2 regions of the Mesorhizobium sp. M0051 genome follow, and region 2 is predicted to be linked to the other one. Evidence: predicted binding sites of a transcription regulator. Region 2 holds the regulator's gene; the other holds the start of a gene.
What was found. The regulator LexA, encoded in region 2, represses DNA repair genes until DNA is damaged. The targets are predictions, from matches to a motif close to TGTTCNNNNTGTGTTCNG.
Positions count from the first base shown of each region.

Region 1: the regulator LexA is predicted to act here: its motif matches at 5,491-5,508, upstream of NKJ90_RS26475 (ImuA family protein).

Region 1 is NZ_JAMYUT010000031.1:16,543-31,466, reverse strand. It holds gene NKJ90_RS26515 (L-idonate 5-dehydrogenase) at 1-391, shown strand, start outside; gene NKJ90_RS26510 (GlcG/HbpS family heme-binding protein) at 424-873, opposite strand; gene NKJ90_RS26505 (LacI family DNA-binding transcriptional regulator) at 882-1,922, opposite strand; gene NKJ90_RS26500 (HpcH/HpaI aldolase/citrate lyase family protein) at 2,247-3,122, shown strand; gene NKJ90_RS26495 (DUF1737 domain-containing protein) at 3,165-3,371, shown strand; gene NKJ90_RS26490 (hypothetical protein) at 3,358-4,044, opposite strand; gene NKJ90_RS26485 (TetR/AcrR family transcriptional regulator) at 4,210-4,857, shown strand; gene NKJ90_RS26480 (metallopeptidase family protein) at 4,927-5,349, opposite strand; gene NKJ90_RS26475 (ImuA family protein) at 5,532-6,608, shown strand; gene NKJ90_RS26470 (DUF6504 family protein) at 6,550-8,028, shown strand; gene NKJ90_RS26465 (error-prone DNA polymerase) at 8,025-11,363, shown strand; gene NKJ90_RS26460 (Trm112 family protein) at 11,617-11,865, opposite strand; gene NKJ90_RS26455 (LON peptidase substrate-binding domain-containing protein) at 12,035-12,706, opposite strand; gene trxA (thioredoxin) at 12,800-13,801, opposite strand; gene NKJ90_RS26445 (prolyl-tRNA synthetase associated domain-containing protein) at 13,885-14,382, opposite strand; tRNA gene NKJ90_RS26440 (tRNA-Gly) at 14,647-14,721, shown strand.
Region 2 is NZ_JAMYUT010000010.1:101,567-116,490, forward strand. It holds gene NKJ90_RS12880 (adenylate/guanylate cyclase domain-containing protein) at 1-1,855, opposite strand, end outside; gene gltA (citrate synthase) at 2,273-3,601, opposite strand; gene gltX (glutamate--tRNA ligase) at 3,787-5,211, opposite strand; partial or broken gene NKJ90_RS12895 (ComEC/Rec2 family competence protein) at 5,312-7,776, shown strand; gene lexA (transcriptional repressor LexA) at 7,770-8,522, opposite strand; gene kynU (kynureninase) at 8,965-10,212, opposite strand; gene kynA (tryptophan 2,3-dioxygenase) at 10,293-11,129, opposite strand; gene NKJ90_RS12915 (AMP-binding protein) at 11,126-12,751, opposite strand; gene NKJ90_RS12920 (hormone-sensitive lipase) at 13,070-13,900, shown strand; gene NKJ90_RS12925 (molybdopterin molybdotransferase MoeA) at 13,947-14,924, opposite strand, start outside.

The DNA of each region.
Region 1 (14,924 bases), on a different contig from region 2:
CGATCGCACCATCAACGTCGCGACAAACAGCGAAAAGCTCGCCGCCTACAATGTCGACAAGGGTAGTTTCGACATGATGTTCGAGGCCTCCGGCAATGAACGCGCGGTGCGTGCTGGGCTTGATGTCCTGAAGCCGCGCGGCGTGCTCGTGCAGCTCGGGCTCGGCGGCGATCTGTCGATCCCGCAGAACCTCATCGTCGCGAAAGAGATCGAGATGCGGGGCACTTTCCGTTTCCACGAGGAGTTTGCGCTCGCCGTCGACCTGATCAATCGCCGCCGGGTGGACGTCAAACCGCTACTGACGGGCATCTATCCTCTCGACGAGGCGGTCGCGGCTTTCGACATCGCCGGTGACCGAAACAAATCCATGAAGGTTCAGATCGCGTTCTGAAGATCCTTCGGTTGCGCTGGAGGCACATCGCCTTAAATCACGTCGGCGCCAACCGCCGCCAGCGCAGCGTGTGCCACATCGAAATCCTGCTCGCCGGTTCCCGAACCGACGCCGATGCCGCCCGCAAGGCGTCCGCCGAAGCGGATCGGCAAGCCCCCAGGCAAATTGGTCACGCCGCCCTGCGAAGCGATACCGGCTGAGAGCGCCGCTTCGAACGCCATGCCGCCAGTAGCGGCGTTTATTGACGCTGCGGTGCGCGCCTTCGCCTGCGCCGTACGCATGCTGAGGAACCGCGCGCCATCCATGCGCAGGCTGGCGAGGACTTCGCCGCTCGCATCGACAACCACGAGACATTGCGGCACGCCCATCGTGACGGCGCGCGCTGCTCCGGCTGCAACGGCTTTCAAAGCACCGTCATGCGTGAGGGTGATGGTCTCGCGAAACATCGCTATTGGGCTGCCCTTCGCTGCGTTTGAATCCATGCAGGAACTCAGGTGCTTTCGCGCTCGACGACGCGATAGCCGGTGAGCACGATTTCTTGGCCGTGTCGTTTCTCGTCGCCTCGGATCACCTGGATCAATCTGCGAGCGGCCTGTTGCCCGATCCCGTAGCAGTCGACATTCACGGTGGTGATGCCGGGATGGCAAAAGGCGGCTACCTCGTAGTCGCCGAAGCCGGCAATGGCGATGTCCTGCGGGATCCGCATGCCCCGGCGCTTGCATTCCATCAGTGCGCCGAAGGCCGAAAGGTCCGAAACGCAGAGTACGGCTTGCGTGTCCGGCCAACGCTCCAGCATGCTGACGACGGCCTGGCCGCCCTGCTCGATGGATATCGGCGGCACGCCAAAGGAAACGAGGCGCCCGGTCGGCAGGCCGAGCTCCTCAATGGCTCTGACAAAGCCTTCGCGCCGCTGGCTGCCGCGCGTGTCGCGCGAGGTCGTGCCACCGATGTAACCGAATTTTCGGTAACCCTTCCTGGCGAGCGTCTTGACGAGAAGCCCCATCGCCTCCTCGTTGGAGAAACCAACCACTTGATCGATCGGCTTTACCGGCAACTCCCAGGTTTCGACTACTGGAATGCCGGCGCTTTTCAAAAGGCGGCGGGCGCGATCCGTGTGAGCGCCGCCGGTCAGGATGATGCCTTCCGGCCGTCGGCGGAGCATCGCTTCGATCAGCTTTTCCTCCTTCTCGACCGTATAGTCGGTGTAGCCGAGCAGAAGCTGGAGCCCCGTGCTCTCCAGTTCATCCGTAATGCCGCGCGCCGTGTCGGCGAAGTTGGAGTTGTTGAGTGACGGAACCATCGCGGCAACAAATCCAGTCTTGCGCGAGGAAAGGCTGCCGGCCGACTGGTCAAGCACATAGCCGAGGTCGTTGACCGCGACCATGATCTTTTCCCGCGTCGCCTTGGAAACGCGACCGCCTTCCTTCAGGGCCCGCGAAACCGTCATGGTCGACACACCCGCCCGCAGCGCCACGTCGACCATCGTCGGAGCGTAGCTCTCGCTCGGTTTCGATGAGGCTGCCTTGGCCATCAGCGCTCTCTACCGGCCGGCCACGCCGGCCTGACAGAGGTAAGCGCCAGACACTCAGTCACGGGGTTTGTCTGGCGTCCGGCCGCGTTCATCACCACCTCTCAGAATCGGATCGACTTCGATATGTTATCGATATCACCGAGAGCTGGCAACAACCAGGTCGTGTCCGCCTTGGGTTTCGGTCTCTGGAGATTTCCCTCCCAATATTCCAGACTGCCCTTTCCACTCGCCTTAGGCACAGCTTTGCGCCACAATCTCGGCCAGACCGGCTCGCGGCTTCCTGAAAGCAGACCTACCGGCGATGCCGCTGGAGCTCGGACCCCCATGGAAACCTACCGCCCGCGCCGCTCGGTGCTTTATATCCCGGCCTCCAACGACAGGGCGCTGGCCAAGATCGCGCAGCTGTCCTGCGACGCCATCATCATCGACCTGGAGGACGCAGTCGCTCCAGCCGACAAGATCGCCGCTCGCGGGAAATTGGCCGCGATTTTCGCCGGCCATGCCGACAGGCGTTGCGAGATGATCGTGCGCATCAATGCGGTGGCCAGCGAGTGGGGCGCCGACGACCTGCTGGCCGCCGCAAGCTGCGAGCCCGACGGCATTCTGCTGCCCAAGGTCGATACGCCGCGCGACCTGCTCGAGGCCGGCGATGTGCTCGATGACAACTTCGCCCCCGACAGCGTGAAACTATGGGCCATGATCGAAACGCCCAAGGCCATGCTCAACATCGGCACCATTGCCGAACTTGGCCGCGATCCCGCCGCTCGGCTGGCTTGTTTCGTTGCCGGAACGAACGATCTGGTCAAGGACACCGGCGTGCTGGCGACGCCGGACCGGCGCTACCTCGTGCCATGGCTGATGCATATGGTGCTGGCCGCGCGGGCCGGCGGCATCGACATGATCGACGGCGTTTCCAACGATTTTCGCGATCTCGACGCTTTTGCCCGTGAGTGCACGGAGTCGGCGGCCATGGGATTCGACGGCAAGAGCATCATCCATCCGGCCCAGATCGAAGCCGCGAACCGCGCCTTCGCGCCGTCCAAGGAAGCGGTGGCGGAGGCGCGCCTGATCAAAGATACCTTCGCCCTTGCCGAGAATGCCGGCAAAAGCGTGATTGCGCTGAACGGCAAGATGGTCGAGCGGCTGCACCTGGCGCAGGCCGAAAAACTGCTGGCAAAGGCGGCCGCCACCGGCGCATGATATCGGGCTTGCGGGCCGTGGTACTCACGACAGGACTGAAAAATGAAGCTCTACCGCTTTCTGACTGGCCCGGACGATGCCAGCTTCTGCCACAAGGTGACGGCCGCCCTGAACAAGGGCTGGCACCTGTTCGGCTCGCCGACCTATGCCTACGACAAGAAAGCCAAGACGATGTGCTGCGGCCAGGCAGTGGTCAAGGATATCGACGGGCAGGAATACGGGCCGGACACCAAGCTCAGCGACTGGTAATCGGCGCTCGCATCCACAGCCACCCGGCCAGCCAGGCGATCGCTGCCGCAAGCGTCATCAAGCCCAGGTCAAGCGCCAACTCCGGCACCAACGCCCGGAGCGCGATAGGCACCGCGCCAATGATATAGAGGGCGAGTGGAATGCGCGGCACGCCTCTTGCAACGACAAGAGAGGTTACAAACGCGAGCGTCCCGAGCAGAAAAAGAACTGAACTGACGACCAGAGCCAGTCCGAGAGGACCGGCGCGCAGCTCGATGATGGTCGCCAGAGAAAGTTTCGAAAATACGAGATTGATCACCACTTCCACACCTACCAAACTTGCCAATGCAACGAAGTTGATAACGAACGCGATGGTACCGAACAGGCCCGCGCGCCGGCCAAACGCAAGAAACAGGCCTACGACAAGACCAAGCGCCAATATCTCGGCGACTGGCGCGAGAAGTTGCGTCAGATCGGTGGTCGCGATGAGCGCGCTGCGTTTGGCCGCGTTGACCAGAAGAATAAGCGCGCTTCCCACCCCGGCGACGGAGGCAAGCCGATAAAGCTTGGCGCTGGGCGCAGCCGCCCTCGACTGGACAGTCGCGGAATTCTCCTCGTGCTCGGGTTCTTCGGCTGGCCTCTGAAGCGCAATGAGCGATTGCGGACGGCGAGGTTCGGCGGTTCTGGCGAGCATGTTCGTCTCCTCAGGGAAAACGGCAGCCGCGAAGACCGCAGGCCTGTTCCGATCCCATTTGTAATCACTGATTACATGCTCTTGCCTGCGTTGTAAACGCCGATTACATTAATCGCGGATCGTGCTACGACGCGTGAAGTAGCTCTACGGAACGAAGGAAAAGAGATGGCAAAAGCCAAGACGCCTCGCCGCACCAGCTACCACCATGGCAATTTGCGGGACGCGCTGATCGATGCTGCAATTCAACTTGTCGAGGAAGGCGGCCCCGACAATGTGAGCGTGCGCGAAGCCGCAAAGCGGGCCGGCGTTTCCCCCGGCGCGCCCTTCCGGCATTTTCAATCGAAAACAGCGCTGCTGACCGCGGTAGCCGAACTGGCCATGAGCCGGCTGACAGAGGCCGTGGCCGATGCACTTTCAGAAGTCGACAGCGCAGATCCCATCGTGGCCTTCGAAGCAATCGGACAAGGCTATCTGGAATGGGCGATCGCCAATCCCACGCATTTCCAGGTCATCAGTTCCCGAACGCTGATTGATTTCGACGGGTCGGACAGTCTTCGCGGACAGAATGAGGCCATTCGCCGGAAGATGATCGACCTGCTGACCCAAGCACAACAACAGGGTAAGCTGGCTGCGAACGCAGACTTCGATCATCTGGTTCTTGCCGCTCGTGCATTTGTCTATGGCTTGGCACGAATGGTGGTTGATGGTCATTTTTCGCAGTGGCATCCGTCCGAGCCGCCATCGCTCGCCCTGCGGAAGGCGCTGCATCTTTTCATCAGCCGGATGACCAACCTCTCTGAAGCGAAATCTTAGAAGCCTTTGCCGCCGCTGAGTTCTGGATCGACTTGAGTGGAGTGGACATTTCACGCGGCTAGGAACCAGTTACTCGGCCGCCTCTTCGATCTTCTCCATGTCGTCATCGGACAGTCCAAAATGATGGCCGATCTCGTGAATCAGCACGTGGGTGACGATGTCGCCCAGCGTCTCTTCGTTCTCGGACCAGTAGTCGAGGATGGCGCGGCGGTAGAGCGTGATGCGGTTCGGGCCTTCGCCGGTCTGCGGATTCCAGCGCTCGGCGATGCCGCGTCCTTCGAACAGGCCGAGCAGGTCGAAGGGCGTTTCCAGCGACAGATCGTCCATGATCTCGTCGGTCGGGAACTCGGCGATCTGGATGACGATCTCGCCGGTCAGCTTGCGAAAATCCTCCGGCAGATGGGCATAGGCCTCCAGCGCGAGGAACTCCATTTCGTCCATGGAGGGCGAGAGTTCGTCGTGCCAGGTGCGGGTCTTGTAGATGCGGGCCATGCTTTGTCCTTTGATCCGGGCATATAGGCTTTCGCACCGGAATCGGCAAATGAACGGGCTGATGCGCCTGCACCATCAGGTGGAGAGGAATAAATTCCCCATGACTCCGCTTGACTCTTCCGGCACCCTCTGGAATCTATAGGGAACATAACAGGAACAATTGTGAGTGGAAGCTGACCGTCATGGCGATGACCGCCGTGGCGCGGGAAACTGTTTTTGCCCTGCGCCGCCAGATCGCGAAAATCGAGGGAACGCTGCCCGAGCGCCTGCAGGCGCCGGCCGCAGCGACCCTTGATGCTGACGTCAACACGGATGTCGCATCCAATACCGACCTCACAATCGTCCGGCGCGGCATTGCCGCGGCTTTGCCCGATGCGTACCTGCCCACCGGTGTCGAGCGTCTCGATGCTGCCCTGAGTGGCGGCCTGCCGAAGGCAGCCCTGAGCGAAATCCATGGCACGCAAACCCGCGATGCCGGGGCCGTCGCCGGCTTCGCCCTGTCGCTCACCAGCCTGATCCTCAAGCAGGCGCAAGGGCTGCCGGTGCTGTGGATCGGCACATCGGAAATTTTCCGCGAGGCGGGCTTTCCCTATGCCAGGGGGCTTCACGCCTCGTTCGGCATCGAGCCGGAACAATTGCTGTTTTCCGAGGCGCCAAAACTCGTCGATGCGCTGTGGGTCGCCGAGGAGGCGGCCCGGATGACGGCGCTCGCCGCCGTCATCCTCGAAATTCGCGGCAATCCGCAGCGGCTGGACCTGACCGCGACGCGCCGGCTGCATGCGCGGGCGCAAGGTGCCGGCCGGCCGGTGTTCCTGCTGCGGCAGGCGGCAGAGCCCGAACCGACGGCGGCCCCCATCCGCCTCATCGTCGCGGCGGCGCCGGCAACGCCGCGTGACACCATTGCCGGGCCGCTCGCCGGCTCGATCGGCCACCCGGCCTTCACCCTCACCATCGGCAAGAGCCGCACGGCCCTGCCTGGACAATTCACACTGGAGTGGAACCCCGATGAACGCGCATTCGACGAAAAAGCGGGCGACGAAAGAGCGGGCGACGATAGAAGGGGCGAAGAGAGAGGCCGGGCAAAGAATCCTGTCCCTCTGGTTTCCCTATCTGGCAGTGGAACGGATCCTGCGTCAGCGTCTGGGGCGGTCCTGGCGTTCCCGGCCGTCGGATCACCTGCCGCCATCTCGCCCACCGCTCGTGATCAGCCATCGCGACCGCAACGCGCAACGCATCTCGGCCCTCGACGAGCGGGCTGAGGCGCTGCACCTGAAGCGCGACATGGGCATTGCCGATGCGCGCGCCATGCATCCGTCGATCGACATCGTCGAGGCCGATCCGGAGGCCGACCGCCGCCTGCTCGAAGGCCTTGCCGACTGGTGCGACCGCTACACCCCGCTGGTGGCGCTGGACGGGGCGGACGGCCTGTTTCTCGACGTCACCGGCTGCACCCATCTGTTCGGCGGCGAACGCGCCATGCTGGACGACATCCTGTCGCGCTTCTTCCATCAGGGGTTTGACGTTCGCGCCGGGCTTGCCGCGACACCGGGGGCGGCCTGGGCGGCGGCACGGTTTGCCGGTGACCGCATCGTCGATGGCGGCGAGGAGGAAGCGCTGCTCGCACCCCTGCCGCTGGCCGCGCTGCGCATCGAGCCGGCGACCCGCGCCAGCCTGGAAAGCGTTGGCCTGCGCACGGCGGGCGCCGTCATGGCGGCACCGCGCGCGCCGCTCGCCCGCCGCTTCGGCGCCTTGCTGCTTTTGCGCCTCGACCAGGCGCTTGGCCGTCTCGACGAGGCGGTGTCGCCGCGCCTTCCCGTCGCGCCGCTTTCGGTCGAACGCCATCTCGCCGAGCCCGTCACCCTGACCGAGGACATCGAACGTCTGGTGGGCATGCTGGCGACGACCTTGAAGACCGACCTCGAGCGCCGCGGCGAGGGCGCCAGGGCGCTGGCGCTGCTGCTCTTTCGCGTCGACGGCGCCGTCAGCCGCATCGCCATCGGCACCTCGCGGCCGATGCGCGAGCCCCGGCTGATCCAGAAATTGTTCCACGAGCGGCTGGCGGCGCTCGAACAGGATATCGATGCCGGCTATGGCTTCGATCTGGTGCGGCTTTCGGTGCTGACATCAGCCGCTTTCGACATGCAGCAGGCCGACCTTGCCGGCGAGGTGATCGACGACGGCGCCGATATCGCGCTGTTTGCCGACCGCATCCGCGCCCGGCTCGGCGATGGCGCGGTCCTGCAGCCGGTTGCCGTCGAAAGCCATCTGCCGGAGCGCGCCGTCGCCACGATCCCCTTCACCGAAGCGCCGCGCCGGACCACGCCGCCGAAGAGGCCGGACAGGCTGCAGGCGCCGAAAACCATCTTCCCGCCGGAACGGCCGATCCGGCTGTTCCGCTCGCCCGAACCCATCGATGTGCCGGCCACCGAAATGCCGGAGGGACCGCCGCTGAACTTCCGCTGGCGGCGCGCGCTCTACCGGGTGACGCGGGCCGAGGGGCCGGAGCGCATCGCCGCGGAATGGTGGCGCGAGACGCCAGGCGACGAAGCGGCATCGACACGCGACTATTTCCGCATCGAGGATGCCGACGGCCGCCGCTACTGGCTCTACCGGCAAGGCCTTTACGGCGGCGCTTCGCAGGTCCCGCCGCGCTGGTTCCTGCATGGTGTCTTCGCATGAACGCGCTGACCGTCATTCCCTATGCCGAGTTCGGCATCCAGTCGAATTTCTCCTTCCTGCGCGGCGCTTCCAAGCCGGAGGAACTGGTGGTCGCCGCCAAGCTTTTGGGCTTTTCCGCGATCGGGCTTGCCGACCGCAACACGGTGGCTGGCGTGGTGCGCGCCTGGCAGCAGGCCAAAGTGGAAAAGCTTTCCTACCACCCCGGCTGCCGGCTGGTTTTTGGCGACGGCACGCCGGATATTCTCGCCTATCCCAGGGACCGCAAGGGCTGGGGTCATCTCTGCCGCATGCTCACCCAAGCCAACCTGCGCGATGAAAACGAAAAGGGCGCCACCCTTCTCCAGCGCAGCGACCTGCTCGAATGGGGCGATCTGATGTCGCTGGCGGTCCTGCCCGATCTGACGGCGGGGGCGCAAGACCGTCTCGCCTTGCTTCGTGATCTCAAGCATCGTTTCGGCCGGAACCTGCGGCTTGGCGTTTCGCCCGACTATGCCGGCAATGACCGTTTCCGGATCGAGCAGGCAGCGGCGTTTGCCGAGAGCGCCGGCATCCCGCTGATGGCGACCAACGACGTTCTCTACCACACGGCCGAACGGCGCCCGCTGCAGGACGTGCTGACCGCGATCCGCCTCAACACACCCGTCTCCGAGGTCGGGCTGCAACTGGCCGCCAATGCCGAACGCCACCTGAAGCCGCCAATGGAGATGGCGCGCCTGTTCCGCAGGCATCCGCAGGCACTGGCCGAAACCTTGCGCTTTGCGCAGGAGCTGACTTTTTCGCTGAGCGATCTCCAGTACAACTACCCCGACGAACCGACGGAATCGGGTCTCGGGCCGCAGGCCGAGCTGGAACGGCTGGCGCGGGAGGGGGCTGCCGAGCGTTATCCTGCAGGTGTGCCCGCTTCGGTGACCAAGCGCATCGCGGAAGAACTCGCTCTGATCGAGCGCCTCAACTACGCCCGCTATTTCCTGACCGTCTACGACATCGTCAAGTTTGCCCGCAGCCAGGACATTCTCTGCCAGGGACGCGGCTCGGCCGCCAATTCGATCGTCTGCTTCTGCATCGGCATCACAGAAGTCGGGCCGGACAGGATCGACACGCTTTTCGAGCGCTTCATCTCCGAGGAGAGGAACGAGCCGCCGGATATCGACGTCGATTTCGAGCATGAGCGACGCGAAGAGGTCATGCAGTACATCTATACGAAGTATAGCACCAAGCGCACGGCATTGGCCGCCGCCGTCATCAGCTACCGCGGCCGTTCGGCGCTGCGCGAAGTGTCCAAGGCGATGGGCCTGTCGGAGGATGTCAGGGCGTCCCTGTCCGGCTCGATCTGGGGCTGGTCGACCTCGGAACTCGGCGAAAAGGAAGCCCGCGCCGGCGGGCTCGATCGCGCCGATCCGGTGTCGCGGCATGTGTTGGAACGCGCCAACGAGATCATGGGATTTCCCCGCCATTTGTCGCAGCATGTCGGCGGCTTCGTCATCACCAGGGACCGGCTCGACGAGATCGTGCCCATCGTCAAGACGGCGATGGACGAGCGCAAGATGGTCGAATGGGACAAGGACGATCTCGACGCGGTGAAGATCCTGAAAGTGGACGTGCTGGCGCTCGGCATGCTGACCTGCCTGAAGCGCGCCTTCACCTTGCTGGAGGAGCACTATCCCAATGCACGGGATAAATATGGCCGGCCCTATGTGCTGGCCACGCTGCCGCCCGAGGACAGGAATGTCTACGACATGATCTGCCGCGCCGACACGCTCGGCGTCTTCCAGATTGAATCCCGTGCCCAGATGTCGATGCTGCCGCGCCTCAGACCGCGCGAATTCTATGATCTCGTCATCGAGGTGGCGATCGTGCGGCCCGGGCCGATCCAGGGCGACATGGTCCACCCCTATTTGCGCCGCCGACAGGGCAAGGAGAAGGCCGAGTATCAGAAGGCGGAATTGAAGGAGATTCTCGGCAAGACGCTGGGCGTACCGCTGTTCCAGGAACAGGCGATGAAAATCGCCATAGTCGCCGGCGGTTTCCGGCCGGGCGAGGCCGATGAACTGCGCCGCGCCATGGCCACCTTCAAACGCACCGGCACGATCGGCAATTATCGCCGGCGCATGATCGACGGCATGGTTGACAAGGGATACACCAAGGACTTCGCCGAGCGCTGCTTCAAGCAGATCGAGGGCTTTGGCGAATACGGCTTTCCCGAAAGCCACGCCGCCTCCTTCGCGCTGCTGGTCTATGCCTCCTGCTGGTTCAAGACCTTCTATCCCGACGTGTTCTGCGCCGCGATCCTGAATTCGCAGCCGATGGGATTTTACCAGCCGGCCCAGCTGGTGCGCGACGCCCGCGACCATGGCGTCGACATCCGCGACGTCGACGTCAATTTCTCGGTCTGGGACTGCACGCTGGAGAAAGCGCCTTTCGATCCGGCCCGCATTCTCGCGCGCCATGCCGAGATGCGCGGCGTCATCGAGACGGATCATGCGCTGCGGCTCGGATTCCGCCAGATCAAAGGCCTTTCCAAGGAGCGCATGGAGCTGTTCGTCGACCGGCGCGGCGACAGTTACGTGTCCGTCAGGGACGTCTGGCTGCGCTCCGGCTTGGATGTCGGCGAGATCGAGAAGCTGGCGCAGGCCGACGCCTTCCGTTCGCTTGGCCTCGATCGTCGTGAAGCCTTGTGGGCGGTGCGGGCGCTCGACGGCAAGAGCGCCGCCGAAAGGCTGCCGCTGTTCGATCAGCCGGCACTCCGCCTGCGCGACCTGGAGCCCGAGACGACGCTGCCGAGAATGCCGCTCGGCGAGCATGTCATCCACGACTACCGCTCGCTCGGCCTGTCGCTGAAGGCGCATCCGGTCGCCTTCCTGCGCGAACGCCTCGACCGCGCCGGCGTCACGCCCAATGCGAACCTGCCTTCCGTACGCGACGGCCGGCGTGTCTCCGTTGCCGGCCTCGTGCTGGTGCGGCAGCGCCCCGGCAAGGGCAATGCGATCTTCCTGACGCTCGAAGACGACAAGGCCGTCGCCAACATCATTTTCTGGCAAAGAACCTTCGACCGCTACCGGCCGATTGTGATGGGCGCGCGGTTCATTCGGGTCACCGGGAAATTGCAGTCGGAATCGGGTGTGGTCCACATCGTCGCAGAAAAGGTCGAGGACCTGACGCCTTGGCTAACCGTGCTTCTGGAGAAAGTCAGCGAAGTTGGACCGGCACGCCCCGCCTGGAAGGATCCGGATCGCAACGGTCGACCCGCGATACAAAACGCGCCGATGCGGCAGGACATCGCGATGCTGTCGGAAGAGGCCGAAAAGGTCATGCCTAAGGGGCGGAATTTTCAGTAGGGCTGCGACCGCGCGCTTTCGTCATCAGAAGAAGCGTTGGCGATCCTTCGCGCCCCCCTCTGCCCTGCCGGGCATCTCCCCCACGAGGGGGGAGATCGGCAGCTTCGCCGTCCGGACTCTCTTTCAACGTTGGAGATTGGCGAAAGCGGGGACGACAGCCAATCTCCCTCCTTGTGGGGGAGATGTCCGGCAGGACAGAGGGGGCGCTCTCCCGCCAGCCTTCGGCAAATTGGCGGGTACAAGAAGGTAGAATTCAGCCCGGCCCACCCAGGCGCGGCGGCGGCGGGGCGAGCACATCCTCCACGGAGAGCGTCCGCGCCTCCGAGGGCAGCATGATCGGAATGCCGTCACGCACCGGATAAGCGAGCTTGGCGACCCGCGAGACCAGCTCACCACGCTCCGGATCCCAGGTCAGCGGCCCCTTGGTCAGCGGGCAGGCCAGCAGCTCCAGCAGCTTGGGGTCGACATTGACCTTCTTCCCGTCACGTCCAACCGCCGCCATAAGATTCTCTTTCCAGCCAGTTGCGGGCCTAAGATGTGTTGAGTCAGGTCAGGCAAGCCGAAAACGGCTGATACCGAGAACCGGAGCGGAGCGTACTTTGGGTACGTGAGCACCGGAAGTGCAGGAAGCCTCCGTTTGCAGGCCGGCCTCACCTGAATATCGGCACATCCTACTGCAGGCTCGAGCCAAAGTCCTCATTCTCGCGCGCCAGCGCCATTTCGGTGATGGCGATCAGCGTCTCGGCCCGGGTCTTCAGGTCGGCTGCTTCGAGCAGCGCCTGTTTCTCCGCCGGCCCGTAGGGCGCCATCATCGACAGCGCGTTGACCAGCATGGCGTTTTCGGCCCGGCTGACGCTTTCCCAATCGGCTTCCAGGTCGTTGGCCTGCAGATAGGCGCGAAATGCCTTGAGCAGCGATGGCCGGTCGATCTCGTCGGCCGCCTGATCCTCATCGAGATCGGCCAGGAAGGGCGCCAGCTTGGCCTGGCGAAACGGCGTCTTGACCGTCAATTCGCTTGCAATGCGGAACCGGCACACGCCCTGCAGCGAAACCAGATAGCGGCCGTCACCGGTCTCGGAAAAGGCAATGATGCGCCCGGCGCAGCCGACATTGCAGAGCTCCGGCTCACCGTCGGCACGCAGCGCACCATCGAGACTGGGCTGGATGACGCCGATGAGCCGCGAGCCGCTGATGGCCTCGTCCACCATCTGCAGGTAGCGCGGCTCGAAAATATTAAGCGGCATGCGGCCTCCCGGCAGCAAAAGCGCACCCTCGAGCGGAAAGATCGGGATCGTCGACGGCAAATGCTTGGCGAGCCGGTAATGCGCGTTTCCCGCTTGCACCTCATTCCTCCGATCGCTTCTTCACGAAGCGCATGCATTAATCTGGCGCGGTGATCGCCGACGCCAAGCCCGTGCGGCAAAACAACACCAAGATCAGGAAAACAGCAGCGCCGACAATTTGCGCCGCGCCGCCAGCGTCGCCTCGTCGGTCATGCCCCAGGCCTCGAACAGTTGCAGCAATTGCGTCCTGGCGCCGTCCTCGTTCCAGGTCCGGTCGGCCTTGATGATGGCCAGCAGATTGTCGGCCGCCGCGGTGCGGTCGCCGTTGGCGTTCTGAATCATGGCCAGATCGAAACGCGCCTGATGATCCGCGGGATTCTCCGCCAGGCGGCGCTCGAACTCGGCCGGATTGCCAAGCGCCGCCGCTTGCGCGGCAACCGCCATCTTGGCACGCAGGGCGGCCAGCGGCGGCGCATCCTTCTTGGCTTCCGGCGCTGTTGCCAAAAGTGCCTCGGCGCCTTGCACGTCGCCAGCCTCGAACAGCAGCTCGCCCAGGCCGCCGATCGCCTCGACGGTCTCCGGCGCCTGCGCCAGGATGGCATCATAGATGTCGGCCGCGGTCTGCATGTCGCCGGCGTCGCGCGCTTCCGCAGCCGCGGCCAGCGCCTCGGCCACCGGCGGCGCGCCATCGCCCTTGCCGCCGACCTTGGTGATGAATTCGGCGATCTGGCTCTCGGGGATGGCGCCCATGAAGCCGTCGACCGGCTGGCCGTCCTTGAAGGCGATGACCGCAGGAATCGACTGGATGCCGAGCTGGCCGGCGATCGACGGATGATCGTCGATGTTCATCTTGACCAGCTTGACCTTGCCACCGGCGGCCTTGACAGCCTTTTCCAGCTGCGGCGTAAGTTGCTTGCAGGGCCCGCACCAGGGTGCCCAGAAATCGACCAGCACCGGCTGGCGGCGCGATTCCTGGATGACGTCGGCGGCAAAGGCGGCGGTCGTCGTGTCCTTGATGACATTGGCAGGGGCAGTGGGCGCGTCGCCAAGCGCGACCTTCGCCGGCGCCGGCGCGGTTCCGCCATACTGCACCGATGTGGTGTACTGGCCGCCATTGCCGCCGAAGGGGCCGCCAAACGGATTGTTGTCGCTCATCTCTTTAACCCTTCCGTAGCGGGCCGGCTGGCAGCCGGCGCCATATCCTTCAGACCATCGGTTTCAAGCCATCCATGTGGCGATCACGCGGAGACTTTCAAGATAGCAGCATCGTGCCCGGTTGCCTCGACGAATCTGATGAGGTCCCCTGCGGCGATCGACGTCGTCGCCTCATTGGTCAGCGGATGCGCGTTGATGACCGCATGCTCCATCAAATCCTTGTCGAGCACGAGCTTGACCCTGTTTGCGGTATCGTTGACGATGCCAAACACCGTGACGGCGCCCGGCGTGACGCCAAGCAGATCCATAAGCATCTCCGGCCTGCCGAAGGAGACGCGGCTGGCGGCGCCGATCACCTGGTGGATCTGCTTCAGGTCGACAACCGCATCCTCGCCGACGGTGACCAGGAAGAAATTGTCCTTCTTGTCCTTCAAGAACAGATTTTTCGTGTGCCCGCCGACGATTTCGCCGCGCAGCGCCTGCGAATCGGCGACCGTGTAGAGAGGCGGATGGCGTTTCGTCGACGTGATGATCCCGAGTTCGGCAAGAAAGGCCATCAGGTCGGCTTCGGTCTTCGGCATCGGTTTGTCTACGTCCCGTTGGTCAGCCCATGCCGTTTACGGCCAATGGGGCGGCTGACACAAGACCGTCATGCGACATCACGGTGAGCGGCACCGCCCCTCGCGGCGGCGCCCCCGCCGCCCGCCACGCGCACGCCCGCCGCGCAGTGCCGGCGGCTTTGCCGACGTCGCCCGCCGTGTCACAAAAAAGCCTGCGATTTCCCTGTTGCAATCGCCGCGCTCTTCAGCCATATAGGCCCGGCTTGCGGCCAAGACGCCGTGTGAGCGGGTGTAGCTCAGGGGTAGAGCACAACCTTGCCAAGGTTGGGGTCGAGCGTTCGAATCGCTTCACCCGCTCCAAATCTTCTTTAGATTTGAAAAGCATCAAGGGCCCGGGTAACCGGGCCTTTTTGCTGTCTGGGTCCGGGGGAGCAGGCGTGGGCGTGTCCCATTCGGCTTGCAATTGCGATCCCGATCGCCGGCGACCAGCCTATCCGAAGGCAAGCATGAGGACTCCTTAGAGCCTCTATACATTTCGCGCCGCTGGATGAACCGTGGATTTC
Region 2 (14,924 bases):
GTTCGATATCGGCTGTATTCTTGAACACCATGTAATCCTGGGTCATCAACTGGCTCGGCTCCCATTCCATTCTCTGCGCAACAACCTTCCTAAGCGTTTCCAAAGCCGCCGCGGCCTGGTCTGTGCGCCCAAGATGCCCATAGGCCGAAATAAGGACCTGCAGGGCATAAAATTTCGCCCGTGGATCGGCCGATATAAGGTCCATCTTCTCGATAGAGCGAACCGCGTCCTCAAACTTCTCCTGGCCGAACTCGGCCAGTCCGGCTTGGTAGCGCCTGTAGTCCATCCACGAGTTTGGGTCGACGCGCGCAGCCGCATCGAGATAGCTAAGCACTTCCTTCGGCCTGCCGTTGAAATTCAGAGCATTGGCCAGCGAGAGATAATTCCAAGTATCGCTGGGATCTAGCGCCACCGACTTCAGAAGAACGGTAACTGCGTCGTCCGAGTCGTGCTCGCGGACCATCAACTCGGCGACGAGCTGATAGTAGCCCGGCGAAGGATACCTGGCCGCCGCTTCCAGGGTTTCATAGATCTTGCCCTGGGCCACGTCGGTCGTAAGCCCCATTACTACGACCCGACCGACATCCGCGTCCCAGTAGGCCCAGGCGAGCTGGGCGTACGCCGCGCCGAAATCGGGGTCGAGTTGCACGGCTTGCTGGAAATACTTCACAGCCTGCGCAAACTCCTCGGGCGTGTTGATACGGTTGTAGATGTCCATCCCCTTGAGATAGGCCTCATAGGCCTCGGGATTACTGGTGCCTCCGGCCCGGGTAGCCGGCGCGCCGCTCACCAGGCGGAGCTGGAGCGCACCCGCGATGCTGCTGACAACGCTGTCCTGCAGCGCGAATACGTCTGCCCACCGGCCGTCGAAACGCTCCGCCCAGAGATGTCTGGAAGTCGAGCCATCGATCAGCTGCGCATTGATGCGCATGTCGTCGCCGACGCGGCGAATCGAGCCTTTCAGCAGGTACCGGACGCCCAATGCCGCCGCAATCTCCGCCGGCTTTGGGTCCTTGTCCTTGTAAGCGGAGGCCGCGTTGGGGGAGAAGACGAAAAGACCCGGCACACGCGCCAGTGCGGTCGTCAGATCCTCGGTGAAGCCGTTGGCGAGATATTCTTGTTCCTTGTCGTCGCTGAGATTGTCGAAGGGCAGGACGACTAGCGAGGCCCGGGTGTCGGCTGCCTCGCTGACGGTCGGAACGGCAAGCTGTGCAGGCCTCTCCCACGGCTGCCACCATGCTACTGCAAGGCCGAGAGCCAGGACGAGAACACCCGCCGTGACTGGAAGACGCCAGGCGCGCGGCTGGCGGCGAGCATGGAGGGTCTTGCCCGCTGCCGCTGGATCAAGCAGTACGCGATACGCCCGAACTGGTTCGGTGATGTTCTTAACCCTCTGTTCGCCCATTGACGCAAATGTGAACGCTAGCTTCCTCTCGACCTCCTTGGCCACTTTTCCCGAGACGCAGATGCCGCCCGGTTCCGCTAACTGCTGAAGTCTGGCCGCGATGTTGACCCCATCGCCATACCGGTCGTCGCCGTCAACGATCACCTCGCCGAGGTTGATACCGATCCGCACCAGGATCTGTTCCGACTCGGGAAGCGAGGCGTTGCGCTCGGACAGGCCGCGCTGCAGCGACACTGCACATTCGACGGCATCGACGACACTGCCGAATTCGGCCAGCATCCCATCGCCCATCAGCTTGAAGATATGGCCGTGGTGGCGAGCGATTTCGGGTTCGAACAGCTCTTTGCGTCCGGCACGAAGGCGCTCGAATGTACCGGCCTCGTCGCGCTCCATCAGAGACGAATAGCCCACTACATCTGCGGCTAGAATCGCGGAAAGCTTGCGGTCCATTGTTGGCCTGGCCCCGGCGGAACATAGCATTGGTTGTTCCGATAAGAAACTGACCTCACCAGCACTCAGCAAATCCCTATTTTCCGCGCGTTCATTGATGGCTGATGCGGCGACGGTTGACCAATATCGTATTCTACCACATTCAAGACATTCGAGCTTACCTGTCGGAATGGCTCGTTTGGGTCATGGATGTGAATTCGGCCGAGCGGGTGGGAGCATATTGCCTTCTCCGGCGACTTCCTTTGGGATCGAGCAGCCAAAGCAGCCGGCCGGAAAGCTCTCAATCTGTCCGCGAAACAGCGGGCAGCATGACGATGTTCAAGCTTCGTTCCCCCTTAGCGTTGTTTAGCGGGAAACCAACGCTATGCCCTATATAAAAGTCCCTATTCGCTACTGGCTATTCGCTATTCGCTCCCATCACCGCTTGGCGATCGGCACGTAGTCGCGCTCCGGCGCGCCGGTGTAGAGCTGGCGCGGGCGGCCGATCTTCTGGCGCGGATCCTCGATCATCTCTTTCCACTGCGCGATCCAGCCTACGGTGCGGGCGACCGCGAACAGCACGGTGAACATCGTGGTGGGGAAGCCCAGCGCCTTCAGCGTGATTCCGGAATAGAAGTCGACATTCGGGTAGAGCTTCTTCTCGATGAAATAGGGATCGGTCAGCGCGATCTTCTCCAGTTCCATAGCGATGTCGAGCAGCGGATCGTCCTTGATGCCGAGCTCGCCCAGAACCTCGTGCGCCGTCTTCTGCATGATCTTGGCGCGCGGATCGTAGTTCTTGTAGACGCGGTGGCCGAAGCCCATCAACCGGAACGGGTCGTTCTTGTCCTTGGCGCGGGCGATGAACTCCGGGATATTATCGACATGGCCGATCTCGCCCAGCATGTTGAGCGCCGCTTCATTGGCGCCGCCATGGGCCGGCCCCCACAGGCAAGCAATGCCGGCGGCGATGCACGCGAACGGGTTGGCGCCAGAAGAGCCGGCGAGCCGAACGGTCGAGGTCGAGGCATTCTGCTCGTGATCGGCATGCAGGATGAAGATGCGCTCCATGGCGCGCGCCAGCACCGGGTTGATCTTGTATTCCTCGCATGGCACGGCAAAGCACATATGCAGGAAATTGGCGGCGAAATTCAGCTCGTTCTTCGGGTAAATGAAGGGCTGGCCGATGTGGTATTTGTAGGCCATCGCGGCGATCGTCGGCATCTTGGCGATTAGCCGCATCGACGCCACCATGCGCTGATACGGGTCGGAGATGTCGGTGGAATCGTGATAGAAAGCCGACAGCGCGCCGACCACGCCGCACATCACGGCCATCGGGTGCGCGTCGCGGCGGAAGCCGGTGAAGAAGCGCGACATCTGTTCGTGCACCATGGTGTGGCGCGTCACGCGGTAATCGAAATCGTCCTTCTGCGCCTTGGTCGGCAATTCACCGTAGAGCAGGAGATAGCAGACCTCGAGGAAGTCGCCGTGTTCGGCCAACTGGTCGATCGGGTAGCCGCGATGCAGCAGTATGCCGGCGTCGCCGTCGATGAAGGTGATTTCGGATTCGCAGCTTGCGGTCGAGGTGAAGCCGGGATCGTAGGTGAAGGCCCCGGTGGTGGTGTAGAGCGAAGCGATGTCGATGACGTCAGGCCCGACAGAACCGCTTCTCACCTTGAATTCATGGGTCTTGCCGGCGAATGCAAGCGTTGCCGTGGCCTCCTGGCCCTTGCCGCCCAAGTCCAGTTTTTTAGCAGCGTCGGTCATTGCAAACTCCTTCTTGTTTCCTCATGCCGGCAAAGGCAAAAATTCCGCAGAGCGACACGTTGAGATCACCGCAATGCGCGTATTCGCCACCGCATTTCAGGAGGTGCGTGCCAGATTGGGCCAAGGCCTAATGTTGCACTGCGAAACCCGCCTTTCAATGCCAATCTTCTTGGGCCAGTTTGCTCCTAATCGATTTGGTCTTCTATGCGCGCCAGGCTTTCCTCGCGGCCGAGCACGGCAAGCACATCGAACACGCCCGGCGAGGTGCTTTTGCCGGTCAAAGCGGCGCGCAGAGGTTGGGCCACGGCGCCGAGCTTGTGGCCACCAGCCATGGCAACCTCGCGGATCGCGGCCTCCGCCGAGGCGGCCGTCCAATCACTTGTAAGCCCATTCAAAGCTTCGTGAGCGCCGCGCAGGATCTTGCGGGCATCGTCATTGAGCAGAAGGGCCGCCTTGTCGTCGATCGGTAGTGGCCGGGTGGCAAACAGGAAGGCAGCACCATCGACGAGTTCGACCAGCGTCTTGGCTCGCTCCTTAAGGCCCGGCAACGCGGCCAGCAGCTGCGCCTTGTTGCTGTCGTTCAGGCGCGCGGCCATCGCCGGGCCGCCTTCGAGATAGGGCAGGGTGGCGATGAAGATATCGAACAGCTCGGCATCGCTCATGCGGCGCATATGCGCGCCGTTGATCGCCTCCAGCTTGGCGAAGTCGAATCGGGCCGCGCTTTTGTTGACGTCACCGATGTCGAACCAGGAGATCATATCGTCGATCGACATGATCTCGTCGTCGCCGTGGCTCCAGCCCAAGCGCGCCAGGTAGTTCAGCAATGCCTCCGGCAGATAACCCATGGCACGATAGGCTTCGACGCCGAGCGCGCCATGCCGCTTCGACAGCTTGGCGCCATCGGCACCGTGGATCAACGGGATGTGCGACATCGAGGGCACGGCCCAGCCCATGGCGTTGTAGATCACAGTCTGGCGCGCGGCGTTGGTCAGATGATCGTCGCCGCGGATGATATGGGTGACGCCCATGTCATGATCGTCGACGACGACTGCATGCATGTAGGTCGGATTGCCGTCCGAACGCAGGATGATGAAATCGTCGAGATCCTTGTTGGGGAAGCGTACCTCGCCCTGGACACGGTCATGGACAATCGTCTCGCCCTCGGTCGGCGCCTTGATGCGGATGGCACCCTTGTCGCCTGCAGGCGCCTCTGAGGGGGCGCGGTCGCGCCAGCGGCCATCATAGCGGGGCGGCAGGCCTTTGGCTCTGGCGGCCTCGCGCATCGCCTCCAGTTCGGCCGGCGTGGCATAGCAATAATAAGCCTTGCCCAGGCGCACGAGTTCCTCGGCCACCTCGCGGTGGCGCGGCGCGCGCTCGAACTGCGACACCGGCTCGCCGTCCCAGGTCAGGCCGAGCCAGGAAAGTCCGTCGAGAATGGCAGCCGTCGCCGCGTCGTTGGAGCGTTCGCGATCGGTATCTTCGATGCGCAGCAGCATCGTGCCGCCGGTGTGCCTTGCATACAGCCAGTTGAACAGCGCCGTGCGCGCGCCGCCTATATGCAGGTAGCCGGTGGGCGAGGGAGCAAAACGGGTGACGACCTTGTCGGACATGTAACTCTCGGAAACCATCTGAAGCGGGTGCGGTGCGCGGACTTTCGCGCGCCCGGCGTTCATGTAGCATAGGGTGTCGAGGGCGCAAGGGGCAGACCCGATGGCTGGACGAGGCTGGGGCTCGGATCAGGACGAGGACGCTGTCATTGGCGTCAGCGAGCGGTCCCTGTTTGCAGCGCCACTGCCAGCTTCATTGCCGCCGCCATCGCCCCTTGTGCCGGCACCCGACAAGGCGCCTTTGCAAGCCGGTGTCTCCGCCCCTGTTCCAACTGCCGAAGCCAGCAGGATCGTGCGCTTGCGCCGGCAGATTGGCCTGATATCACCGCCGCGCCTGCGCAATAGCTGGCCATGGCGGCGGGCCTGGAACTCGACCGAGGCGTGGCCTTCCTGCTGGTGCCGGTCTGCCTGGCAAGCGGGGCGATCGGCTATTTTTCGCTTGTGGCGGAGCCGGACTTCGCAAAGCCTGTCGCAGTTGTCATCTTGGCGGGGCTCTGTGCGCTGGTCTCGCGTTCCTGGCCGAAAACCCATATGTCCTTCATGGCGGCGCTTTTGTGTACACTCGGCCTGCTCGCCGCGAAGGTCGAGACATGGCGAGCCGGAACGCAGATGCTGGGCTCGGAAATCTCGACGCAAGTGACCGGCCGGGTCGTCTCGCTCGAACGGATGGAGAGCGGTCGCATCCGGCTGACAATCGACGTGGCATCGACTGCAAGGCCGAAACTGCGCTATGCGCCGGAGCGGGTGCGGCTTTCGGCACGCAATATCCCGGCGGACATGACCGCCGGTTCCCTGATCACTGGGTATGCCAAGCTGTTGCCACCGACCGGGCCGGTGCGGCCGGACAGCTACGACTTCTCCTTCGACAGCTATTTCGCCGGCATCGGCGGCAGCGGTTTCTTTCTCGGCAATCCAAAACTTGTCGTCACCGAGGACGATAGCATGCCGCTGGCGGCCCGGCTTTCCTCGGGGATCGAAAAAGCCCGTGAAGCCATTGCCGATCACATTAGGGGCAGCGTCGGTGGCGCCGAAGGCGAGATCGCCGCGGCGCTGATCGTCGGCGTTCGCGCCGGCATTCCCGATGACGTGAACGAGGCGATGCGGCGTACCGGCATCTATCACATCATCTCCATTTCCGGACTGCACATGGCGCTGGTCGCTGGCACCATCATGGGTTTGCTGCGTGGCGCCTTCGCCCTGTTTCCGGATTTTTCCGCGCGTCGCCCGGTCAAGAAGTATGCTGCGGCTGCCGCACTGTTCTCGATCGCCGCCTATCTTATCATCTCAGGCGTCGTCGTTGCCGCCGAGCGCAGTTTCATCATGCTGGCGGTGATGCTGATTGCCGTTCTTTTTGATCGGGCAGCACTGACGATGCGCAATCTGGCGATCTCGGCGATCGCGGTCATCATGGTGTCGCCGCATGAAGTGGTCGGCCCGAGTTTTCAAATGTCGTTTGCCGCGACGGCCGCGCTGGTCGGTGCCTATGCCGGCTGGGCGGATCATCGTGCGGGGAAGGCGAGGCCACCGCCGCCAAAGCGATCCTTGCCCGGCTTCCTGACGCGAAAATTCCTGCTGGCGGCAGGCGGCCTTGCCATGACCTCCATCATCGCCGGCAGCGCCACGGCGCTGTTTGCCATCTGGCATTTTCAGCGTGTGTCGCCGCTCAGCCTGTTCGCCAACCTGGCCATCATGCCTATCGTAACAGTCGTGATGTTCCTGGCTGTCGCCAGCGCGCTGCTGATGCCATTCGGGTTGGACTGGCCGGCCCTCTATCTGATGGGCAAAGGCCTGACGGTGATGATCGCGATGTCCGGATGGATTTCCGAGCGTTCGCCAGTCGACGCAATCGGTTTGATTTCGCAGCAATCCGTCGTGCTGGTGACGATTGCCTTGGTCATCGCGACGATGGCGACCACATGGTTGCGGCTCGCAGCGCTTCCCTTCGCGCTTGCCGGCCTGTTGACCGTCTCGGATACGCGCGTACCTGACGTGCTGGTCTCGGAGGATGCGAGGCTGGTGGCGCTGCCGATTGGCGGCGGCGAACTCGCGGTCAGCCGGGCCAGGCCGAACGAATTCACCGTCGACAACTGGAAGCGTGCGCTGACATCCGAAAGCATTATCGCGCCGGAGGTGTTCGACGAAGGCGACGGGCAATTCGACGTCGAGGATGCGGCTGAAATGCCGCCGGGAGCGCCATTCTATTGCACATCAGGCGTTTGTCTCGCCAGGCATCCGTCCGGAGCTATCATTGCCTATGTCGAGGACCGAAAGGACACCTGGAAAGCCTGCGGCTTCGCCGACCTGATCGTCATCAACGACGCGACGGCCTATGACGCTTGTCACAACCCGCTGGTTCTCGTCATCACCAAACGGCAACTGGCTCGCAATGGCAGTGCTGCCGTCTTCTTCGATCGCCAGTCGGCGACCACGCCGGCAACGGTCAGCTTTGCGGTGGGTAGGCCCTACCGGCCTTGGCACGTGCAACGCAAGTTTTCGCGTGAGGCGAGGGGCCTGCCGCCCTTCAAGAGACCGGACAAGCCCGTCGTTAAACCGCAGCTGCCTCAGTAACGGCGGATCAGGCCGACAAGCTTGCCCTGCACCTTGACCCGGTCTGGTCCGAAAATCCGTGTCTCATAGGCCGGATTGGCGGCTTCGAGAGCAATCGAGGCACCCTTGCGGCGGAACCGCTTCAGCGTCGCTTCCTCTTCATCCACCAGCGCCACGATGATCTCGCCAGGGCTCGCCGTATCGGCGTTGCGGATGATGACGGTGTCGCCGTCGAAGATGCCGGCCTCGATCATCGAGTCGCCCTTGACCTCCAGCGCATAGTGCTCGCCTCCCATGATCATGTCCGGCGGCACCGAGATCGAATGGGTCTGGTGCTGGATGGCATCGATCGGCACACCGGCGGCGATGCGCCCCATCACAGGGATCGACACGGCGGAGACCACGTCGTCGTCATTGCCGGCTGAAGGCATCCGTGAAGACGCCGGCTTGATCTGCCGGCCAAGGCCGCCCTGGCCGAGACTGGCCTGACCAAGACTGCCCTGGATGACGCTAGGCGAGAACTTTTTCGCCGCGTTGAGGCCGGGCGCGATCGAATCCGGCAGCCGCAGCACTTCCAACGCGCGCGCCCGGTTGGGCAGCCGGCGAATGAAGCCGCGCTCTTCCAGTGCCGTGATCAAACGATGAATCCCGGATTTGGAGGCAAGGTCGAGCGCCTCCTTCATCTCGTCGAAGGATGGCGGAATGCCGCTTTCCTTCAGGCGTTCATGAATGAACATCAGCAGTTCGTGTTGCTTGCGTGTCAGCATGGCGGCCCCCAGGGTACCTAAAACCAGAATCAGAAAACAAACCCAGAACAAACACTATATGTTCCAGTTGTGTTCTGCAACCGTTTAAAGTTTAATGAATCTGTTAAGGCCGCTGAAATTATTTGGCGCGCGCCAGCGCGCTTGGGTGATCACGGCATGCCGTCACAAGGCGCTTTCCGGCATTGAAATTGTTATGGTTAATGGGCTGCCGCCCATCGTTGGCCCAAGCTTTGGCATGAGCTGCCCATGGATCCGCGACGGGGCATTTCCAGCCTTCCATGCGTTCGTCTGCCGTGAACGAAACGAAGCCAAAATGCCAACCTTGGTTAATTTGTTGATGCCAGTGTTGGCCAGCAGCGGCAACCGGATTTGTGCACTGGAAATTCGTCCCTCCATCATCCGACCAAGAGGCAACGATGCGACAACAGTTGGGACGACTGCGTCAGGTCACGGCCTCCTTGACGGCGAAACGCTGGTCCTTCCATGCATCCGTTCGCAGAATGTCTTCCAGCACCTCGACCGCCAGCCACACGTCCTTGTAGCCGACATAGAGCGGCGTAAATCCGAAACGGATGGTTGACGGCGCGCGGAAGTCACCGATCACTCCGCGCTCGATCAGCGCCCGCACGATTTGATAGCCATGATCGTGAACGAACGACACCTGGCTGCCGCGCCTGGTCGCGTCGCGGGTGCTCTCCAGCGTGAGGCCATAGGCACCGCACTTCGCTTCGACGAGCTGGATGAACAGTTCGGTCAGCGCGACGCTTTTCTTTCGCAATGCCGCCACGTCGACGTCGTTCCAGATTGCGAGCGCACCTTTGAGCGCCCGCATCGACAGGACCGGCTGCGTGCCGCACAGAAAGCGGCGGATACCGGTGCCGGCAACATAGCCTCGTTCGAAGGCAAAGGGCCGTGCATGCCCCCACCAGCCGCTGAGCGGCTGGCTGATCGCGCCGTGGTGGCGTTGCGCGGCATAGATGAAGGCTGGCGCGCCTGGACCGCCGTTGAGGTACTTGTAGGTGCAGCCGACAGCGAAATCGGCTTTTGCATGATCGAGCTCGACTGGCAGAGCGCCAGCGGTGTGGCATAGATCCCAGACGATCAGCACTCCGGCCGCATGAGCTATGCGCGTCAGCGCCGCCATGTCGCGCAGTTCACCCGATTTGTAATTGACGTGGTTGACCAGCACCACCGCGACGCTTTCGTCGATCAGCTCTTCGATGGTTGGCGCGTCGACGCCCGCGAGGCGCAGAAGGACCCCATCGCGGGTCGAGGCAACGCCTTCGGCGATGTAGAGGTCGGTGGGAAAACTGTCAGCCTCGGCGACGATCGCCGATCGGCCGGGCCGCATCTCCATCGCGGCATGTAGCACCTTGTAGATGTTGATCGACGTCGTGTCGCAGACAACAGTCTGTCCGGCTGCGGCCCCGATCAAGCGTCCGAGCTGGTCGCCAAGTTCGATCGGCATCTCGAACCATCCGGCTGTATTCCAGGCCCGAATGAGATCCTTGGCCCATTCCTCGGTGGCCGCCTGCTGCAGCTCGCCGAAAACGGCATGCGACGCTGCCCCAAGCGAATTGCCGTCGAGATAGATCACCCCCTCCGGCAGAATGAAACGATCGCGCATGGCGCGGAGCGGATCCGTGGCATCCATCGCTTCGATTGCAGCGAGATCAGGAATTCCACTCATGGTCAGTCAGTCCTCGGTTGTTCGCGAAGGTTTTCCGCTGCAAGCGCGCCCTCGATGTGCCTGTTCTCATTTCGATTGTGTCAAAGCCGGGTACGGACTGCCCACAGCTCCGGAAACAGCACGACCTCGAGCATCTTCTTGAGATACGAAGCACCCGACGTGCCGCCGGTGCCGCGTTTCAGGCCGATGATGCGCTCGACCGTGGTGACGTGGTTGAAGCGCCAGCGGCGGAAATAGTCCTCGAAGTCGACCAGCTTCTCGGCCAGTTCGTAGAACATCCAGTAGCGCTGCGGGTCGCGGTAGATGGTCTGCCAGGCGACCAGAACCTCTTCATTCTCGGTTCGCGTCTCACGCCAATCCGTGCGCCTGGCATCGGTGCCGATGTCGAATCCGTTGCGCGCCAGAAGCAGCAGCGCTTCGTCGTAGAGCGACGGCTCCGCCAGGATCGCCTCCAGCTTGCCGCTGAGGTCCGGCCGGTGCTTGTGAGGGCCCAGCATGGCGAGGTTGCGGTTGCCGGCCATGAACTCTATGGCGCGATACTGCCAGGACTGGAAACCCGAGGACTGGCCGAGTGCATCGCGGAACTCGGTATATTCGCTGGGCGTCATCGTGCGCAGCACATCCCAGGCGTTGTTGAGCTGTTCGAAAATGCGGGCGACGCGCGACAGCATCTTGAAGCTTGGCTCGAGGCGATCGGCGCGGATCGAGCGGATCGCAGCGCCAATCTCGTGCAGGGCGAGCTTCATCCACAGTTCGGAGGTCTGGTGCTGGATGATGAACAGCATCTCGTCATGCGCCGAAGACAGCGGCGTCTGGGCCTCCAGCACTTTCTCCAGGTGCAGATAGTCGCTGTAGGACATGCTCTCCTTGAACGACATCTGTGCGCCTTCGGACGCCGGATCGTAGGGTTCGCTCAATTGATCTTCTCCGTGCGCAGCCGAAAACGCTGGATCTTGCCGGTCTGGGTCTTGGGCAGCGCGGCGATAAATTTCACCGATCGCGGATATTTATAGGGCGCGATCGTTGCCTTGACGTGGTCCTGCAGGCGCTTGGTCGTCAATGCGTCCGGCGCTACGCCCTGCACCAGCACGACGTGCGCTTCGACGATCTGGCCGCGTTCGGCATCTTCCGTGCCGATCACCGCGCATTCGGCAACATCCGGGTGCGACAGGAGTGCCGCCTCGACCTCGGGTCCGGCAATGTTGTAGCCGGCGCTGACGATCATGTCGTCGGAGCGCGCGGCGAAATGGAAGAAGCCGTCTTCGTCCTGCGTGAAGGTGTCGCCGGTGAGGTTCCAGCCGTCGCGGACGTAGTCCTTCTGCCTGTTATCGGCCATGTAGCGGCAGCCGGTCGGTCCGCGCACCGCCAGCCTGCCGGTCGCGCCGCGCGGCAGCTCGCGCATCTCCTCGTCGACGATGCGCGCCTCGTAGCCGCCCACCGGCTTGCCGGTCGACGCCGGCTTCATGTCGTCAAAGCGGTTGGAGATGAAGATGTGCAGCATCTCGGTGGCGCCGATGCCGTCGAGGATAGGCTTGCCGGTCTTTTGCGTCCACTCTTCGAAAACCGGAGCGGGCAAGGTTTCGCCAGCCGAAACGGCGACACGCAGCGATGACAGATCGGCCCCTTCATCCATGGCCTTCAGCATGGCGCGGTAGGCGGTCGGCGCGGTGAAGGAGACGGTCGCCTTATAGGTCTCGATGATGTGTATCATGTTGGGCGGCGTCGCCTGTTCCAACAGTGTCGCTGCCGCACCGAAGCGGAGCGGGAAGATGGCGAGCCCGCCAAGGCCGAAGGTGAAGGCCAGCGGCGGCGAGCCGACAAAGATATCGTCCGGTGTCACCCGAAGGATTTCGCGTGCGTACGCATCGGCGATGATCAGGAGGTCGCGGTGGAAATGCATCGTCGCCTTCGGCACGCCAGTCGTGCCCGAGGTGAAGCCGAGCAGCGCGACATCGTCGCGGCCGGTGTCGACGGCGGTGAACGTCACCGGCTTATCGAGAGCGGCACGGTCGAGTTCAGCATCATGGTTGGCGGTGCCGTCGAAGCCGATGACCTGTTTGAGGAACGCGCTGTCCTTGGCGCAGGCTGTCATCTCGTCCATCAGCCTGGTGTCACACAACGCGATGGTGATTTCCGCCTTGTCGACGATCTTGGCAAGCTCACCGGCGCGCAGCATCGGCATGGTGTTGACGACCACGGCGCCGACCTTGGTGGCGGCCAGCCAGCAGGCGACCATGGCGGGGTTGTTGGCGGAGCGGACCAGCACCCGGTTGCCCGGCTTGACGCCGTAGTTCTCGACCAGCGCGTGGGCTAGCCTGTTCGTCCAGTCGGACAGTTCCTTGTAGGTGCGGCGGCGGCCATTGCCGATCAGCGCGGTGTGGTCACCGAGGCCCCTCTCGACCAGCCTGTCCGTCAGTTCGACGCCGGCATTGAGACGTTCGGGATAATCAAAGCCGTCGAGCAGGAAATCCGGCCACTGCTCCGGAGGCGGCAGGTGATCGCGCGTGAACGTGTCGATATGCGCTGAAGGCCCAAGCATGTCGCCGCTATCCCGTCTGCTGCCTGGCCAGTGCGCGATGTGCCTGACCTGTGTGGTGGATTTGAAGTTCCTGTCTTTCGCGGGAGGTTTTCGTACCGCCAATCGTGCCAGCTCGACTATGCCACCGGGAAAGGACGAGCATCTACGGGGTCAGGGCAGCACAGCAGACCTCCCATTTCGTCGGCTGATCGTCTTGTCAGGATCGCACCAGTCGAAATTTGTTTCAAGCCTAAAATGTTTTGGCCTTGAAGCATTGACGCATGGCGTGCCGGTGGCCATTGCTAGCTCACAAGCGATGCCGTTTTGGGGGAGGCGCAGATGTTCGAACGTCACATTGTCGATTGGGATGATGCCTATGCCAACGGCGCGAACATCGCCGGCAGTGACCGCTGGCCGGCTGCGTGGGCGGAGCCAGCGCAAGCATTTCGTGATGCGCTCTCAATGGAGGGCCGGGCACGGCTCGACATCGCCTATGGTGACGGACCGCGCAATCGGCTCGATCTTTTCCTTCCCAATGTCGCGCCCAAGGGGTTGGTGGTAGTCCTCCACGGCGGTTACTGGCTGGAGACCGACAAGAACATGTGGTCGCACCTCGCCAATGGCGCGGTCAGCAGCGGCTTTGCCGTGGCGATGCCGTCCTACACGCTGTGCCCGGACATACGCATTGCCGGTATAGTCGGGGAAATCGGCGCGGCTATCGGCAAGGCAGCGGCAATGATCGACGGGCCGCTGATGCTGACGGGACATTCGGCCGGCGGCCATCTCGCAACTCGAATGGTGACGATATCAACGCCTCTGGCGGCCGATGTGGCGCGGCGCATACGCCATGTCGTTTCGATTTCAGGCCTCCACGACCTGCGTCCGCTTATGCGCACCGGGATGAACAAGGCACTGGCAATCGACGAAGGGGAGGCGCTGGCTGAAAGCCCGGCGCTGCTGCGACCCATGGACGGCGCCCGCATCACCTGCTGGGCTGGTGGTGGTGAGCGCGCCGAATTCCTGCGCCAGAACGCGCTGCTTGCCAACATCTGGACCGGCCTCGGCGCCACCACCAGCACCGTGGTCGAGCCCGACCGTCATCATTACAACATTGTCGATGGCCTTGCAGATCCGGCGCATCCGCTGACACAAGCCTTGATCTCGGAATAGCCGAGCACAATTTTCACAACTCTATTAAAGGTTTGCCGGAGCTTCTTCAGCGCAGCATCAGCACGCTACAGGCCTCGCCCGCAGCGGCTGCGGGGGCAAACGGCGCACGCACGATCAGCCCGTTGGCGTCGGCCAGCATTCTCAGCATCGAGGAATCTTGGATGCCGAACGGCGTCGCCACCAGCGCGCCATTGTCTTCCCTGACCACCGCCCGCACATAGTCCTGGCGCAGATCATTGGCCGGCATTGCGGCACCCAATCGCGCCGGACGAATGTCCTGGCGATAGTCGCGGCCACCGAGCCGCGCCAGCAGCGGCTTCAGGAACAGCTGCGAGCAGACCAGGCTTGCGACCGGGTTGCCGGGTAGGCCGATGCATCTAATGTCGCCAAGGCGGCCGAACATCAGCGGCTTGCCGGGACGCATGGCGATTTTCCAGAAGCCGAGCGTCATGCCTTCGCCGGTCAGCACGTCATGGATTAGGTCGTGATCGCCGACCGAGGCGCCTCCAAGCGTGACGATGACATCCGCGCCGGCACTGACCGCCTCTTTCACCAAGGCTGCAATCGCGTCCTTGCGGTCGGCGGCAATGCCGAGATCGAGCGCGTGGGCGCCGACGGATTGCGCTGTCGCGGCAACGCCATAGGCATTGGATGAGATGATCTGGTCCGGCCCAAGTTCGCTGCCGGGCGGCAACAATTCGTCGCCGGTGGCGATGATGGCGACCAGCGGCCGTTTTACCACGCTGACCCGGGAATGGTTTGCCGAAGCCGCCAGCGACAGCGCCGCCGGATCCAGCACGCGGCCTTTTTCCAGCAGCACGTCGCCTTTTGAAAAGTCGAGGCCGATGCGGCGGATGTTTCGCCCTTGGGCGGTTGGTTCGATCACTTCGACGTCGCTGCCACCGAGATCCCTGACATTTTCCTGGACGACAATGGTGTCGGCGCCTTCGGGCAGCGGCGCACCCGTGAAGATGCGCACGGCCTGAGCGTGGCTGACGGTGCCGTCAAAGCCGCGTCCGGCCGG